2 regions of the Paenibacillus sp. P46E genome follow, and region 1 is predicted to be linked to the other one. Evidence: predicted binding sites of a transcription regulator. Region 1 holds the regulator's gene; the other holds the start of a gene.
The links. The regulator LexA, encoded in region 1, represses DNA repair genes until DNA is damaged. The targets are predictions, from matches to a motif close to CGAACATATGTTCG.

Region 1 (2,208 bases):
GTCAATGTTCAATATGTTCCCCTCCCCTATAAATTCATTCTAACTTTGCCATGAGAAAAAGAGCTTGTCAAGGTCTGCTCCCTGAAAGCTCCTGGTATCCATCTATAGGTACTCCATCAGTATTAATATGCAGGCAGACTCAGCACATCGCCGGCTTGGATATTGCTGTTCTCCAGACCGCTCGTCCGTTTGATTCCTTCTATATATACAGCCGTTTTCATATGAGCCGGTTTATTCTTAAGTGCTATGCTCCAAAGTGTATCCCCGCGTTCAACAACAACCCTCTTCTCCTGCTTGGATGACAACACCGATCCTGCAAAAACATTGCCTACCACAGTAAATCCGGAAATTACTAATAGGAAAATCAAGGCTAGCTTTACAATTGTGTCCTGGCGGAGCAATCTGCGGCAGGGTGCCGCTAAAGAGAAAAGAAGATTCTTCATATCTAGTCTATCATTGTATGCAGAACGGGCTCTCGCTGTATGGTCCTCATGAACCTCGTCGTAAATACTACGGTATGTGCTGTACTTTAACATATTAACCGACCTCCAAACACTTGTTCTTACTTTCGAAATTAATATAACACGAACATGTGTTTTGATCAATACTTTTTTCGAACAATTGTTCCCTTATTCTTCGAACCCCATTTTCTGTTATATCAACCCTGTTTTTCCATTCTCCACCTAATACTCTGGATCGTTTTAGAACTTATGTTTGTACGAACGGAAGTTCTATGTTATAATTTTCCCAAACATAGTATATGGGGTTGATTCCGATGTCAAAGATTTCGAGTCGCCAACTGGCGATCCTGGAATTTATTCGTAACGAAGTCCGCAGCAAGGGGTATCCACCTTCTGTCCGGGAAATCGGTGAAGCTGTAGGACTGGCTTCCAGCTCCACGGTACACGGTCACCTGGACCGGTTGGAGAAGAAAGGGCTTATCCGCCGTGATCCAACGAAACCGCGTGCAATAGAACTGCTGGGACAAGAGGATTCCGAGAATGTTCATCAATTTGTTCAGACGGTAACACGCATTCCAGTCGTTGGAAAGGTTACCGCCGGGGTGCCGATTACAGCAACAGAGAATATTGAAGATTACTTTCCGCTTCCTACTCATTACGTAGGTGATAACAAAGTGTTTATGCTGTCTGTTCTTGGTGACAGCATGGTCGACGCTGGCATTATGAATGGTGACTATGTAATCGTTCGCCAGCAGCAGACAGCAGATAATGGCGATATCGTCGTTGCCATGACTGAAGAAGATGAAGCAACAGTAAAGACCTTCTACAAAGAACGTGACCATATCCGTCTGCAGCCGGAGAATCCGGCTTATGAGCCTCTACGTCTGAATCGAGTTACGATTCTGGGCAGAGTTATCGGCCTATTCCGCGATATTCATTAGTAATTCCCCGTCTCATTTAAAACTGTTCCGCTTAGTAGCGGAACAGTTTTTTCCTTTTCCCTTCAATCTACTAATTATTTGATCTATTTTGTTCTCCTATGACTGATTAATCAAAGGGAACAATTGTTCGCATTCGGTTTTCTATCTAACTTTCCAGAACTCTCTCTACACTCCACTCATATCCTGATCATAAAAGGAGTGTTGATCAAAATGCCCAACTATCGAATCATTATCGATCTGTCACAGCGAATACTGTATCTTCTGGACAATGACACTGTAATTAGAGGTTTTCCTGTCGGCATAGGCAAGATGCTGTCCGTCTCTCCAGTTGGAGAATATACCATTATCAACAAACAGAAAAACCCCGGCGGCCCTTTCGGCGCTTTTTGGATGGGCCTGTCTAAGCCGCATTATGGGATTCACGGAACCAATGACCCTTCCTCCATCGGCAAAAAGGTCTCCCATGGCTGTATTCGCATGTATAATGAAGATGTGCTAACCCTCGCAGCAACAGTTCCCATCGGAACCCGTGTTACTATTCGGGAATAACAGCACAAAGGACACTTTAGCGAGACATTTTTCAACGTCTCACTAAGTGTCCTTCATGTTCAAACATTTATTTTGCATACAAACAGGAAAAGCGGAGTAATATGTCGAAACCTGTATATTGGTAAATTAAATCTTGAAAGGAAGTGTCTGGTTTGAATCAATCCAAAATAAGAACCCATGTCGACTTCAAAGTCGACGCATTAGGTAAGCTCTCCAATCTTTTACTGAACAATAATCATGGGGAACGCAGAGTCAAT
Region 2 (2,208 bases), on a different contig from region 1:
CTGATTGGACCTTCTGCTCCTGCAGTGGTTAGTCCAATCTGCCCGATTAGCACATTCTGGTTGGCTGTCAATCCCACACCATTCATGCTGCCGGCAATACTTGCATTTTGAGAAGTTCTTGCATCAAGTAACCGTGTCATAGAACATACCTCCCGTAATATTTGAGATATGCTATGCGGCTCGCGAAAGAGGTTCGTCCGCAGTACGGTAATTATCTTTATGTACTGTGATCGTACCATATATCGGGTTTTGATCCAGCCACGAAAAGGGCACCCCCGGAAAATATTGCATACTGGGGGATCATTCATTATACTTCCAATATAGGAAATTAAAATTTGAAGCAACGGAGAGGAGTTTGGCAAAGTGAAAAAGAAGATAACAGCCGCTCTAACTGTTTTTGCTGTACTTGGAGGGATGGGGACAGGCGTATATGCCGGTGCCAACCTGCAAGAGATCAAGGCTTTCCTAAATCCCGGAATCAAATTCAAGGTCGATGGCCAGCCCGTCCAGCTTAAGAATGGCAGTGGTGCAGTCGTAGCTCCGATTACTTATAATAATACAACGTACTTACCTGTTAGAGCCGTATCGGATCTGTTAGGCGTTACCGTTAATTTCAATGCCGCAGCCAACACCATCTTGCTAGGAGAACAAACAGAGGGGGTATCCATTGCTGCCGGATTTGATTCGTCCTATCATACCAAAGATCCGGACAAAACGGTGTATAAAGACAAGGATTATAAAGATGTCCATTTCGATAACGGCAGTGGAACCCGTGGCTCTTCCTTCATGCTCTACCCCAATAAAAAATACCAGAAGCTGTATCTCCAGGTTGCGGCGATCGGCGACGATATTGAAGACTTCTCCATTATAGACAGTGATACCGACACGGTACTTAAGAAACAGAACATAACCGCTGAGGAGGGACTCATAACGATAGAAGTGAATATTTCGGGAGTAAGTAAACTTTTTGTAACCGGGGATGTTAAAGATGGCTCCTCCGTCTTTATCCCTCTGACTACTTCATACTACAAATAAATTAGGCAGCCATGATAATAAATTAAATATTAAGTAACCCCGTACCCTGCCAGAATTGGCGGGGTATTTGGTATGGGGAAACTTATGCAGTTGTTGTAATGAACGGCGCGCACTCCCTGCTTTGTGAAGGACGTAAGAGTTCTGCGGGCCTAATTATGCCATACTAAGTTAGGTGATTGCTGGAAACTAGGAACGTTTGTTCTATTTTACCATTGCTTAAAAATCTCGATCGTGGTTATAATACAAACAAATGTTCTTGTTTTGGAGGCGAATCTTATGCAGATTCGAAACGGTCAAATGATTGAAATTGTATATATGGATAAGTCGGGGAACATATCTCAGCGGAAAATCGAGGTTTTGGGAATTAGGGACGGGCGCCTCCGGGCTAATTGTCTTACTGCCGGAGCACCTCGAGTGTTCATTGTTGCTAATATTCTCGCTTGGCAGCGGATAGAGGAGAAGCGCTATGCCTAAGAATCGCGTTATTCTACTGTCCGACTGCCAATCCTTTTATGCCAGCGTCGAAAAAGCAGCCCATCCCGAACATCGGGATAAACCTGTCGCAATCGGAGACCCTACCCGTATGAACGGGATTGTGCTGGCAGCCTGCCCCATTGCCAAAGCTCAGGGAGTAACAACGGCATCGCGAGTGGGGGAGGCTATGACAAAATGCCCTGGGCTAATCGTCATACGTCCCCGCATGGGAACTTACATTAAGGTCTCGCTTTTGATATCAGAAATCTATCGGACATATACGGATCTGGTGGAACCCTACAGCATCGATGAGCAGTTTCTGGATATCACAGGCTCACTCGCTTATTTTGGGGGATCACTGAAATATATGATTCAAAAAATCCAGCACCATGTTCTGCTGTCGACAGGGGTCTGGACCCGGGTAGGCATTGGATCTACTAAAGTAATGGCAAAGATGGCTACAGATAATTATGCCAAAAAGACGAAAGAGGGAATATACGAACTTACCTTCGACCAATTAGAGTCCACCCTGTGGAGATTGCCGGTTCAGGATATGTTTATGGTGGCGTCTAGAATGACCAGGAATTTCTGGCGCATGGGTATATCCACAATCGGAGATATTGCCCGTATGGAGCTGCCGGAGTTTAAACAACGAATGCGTATAACCATGGGCAAGCAAAGTGATATCCAGGCGGAATA

Region 2: the regulator LexA is predicted to act here: its motif matches at 1,279-1,292, upstream of A3849_RS28510 (DNA polymerase IV).

Annotation. Positions count from the first base shown of each region.
Region 1 is NZ_LVYZ01000055.1:129,671-131,878, reverse strand. Features, by position in the region: gene A3849_RS21150 (DUF896 domain-containing protein) at 1-12, opposite strand, end outside; gene A3849_RS21145 (LysM peptidoglycan-binding domain-containing protein) at 123-536, opposite strand; gene lexA (transcriptional repressor LexA) at 776-1,402, shown strand; gene A3849_RS21135 (L,D-transpeptidase) at 1,613-1,951, shown strand; gene A3849_RS21130 (hypothetical protein) at 2,104-2,208, shown strand, end outside.
Region 2 is NZ_LVYZ01000080.1:23,594-25,801, reverse strand. Features, by position in the region: gene A3849_RS28525 (hypothetical protein) at 1-140, opposite strand, end outside; gene A3849_RS28520 (stalk domain-containing protein) at 364-1,035, shown strand; gene A3849_RS28510 (DNA polymerase IV) at 1,502-2,208, shown strand, end outside.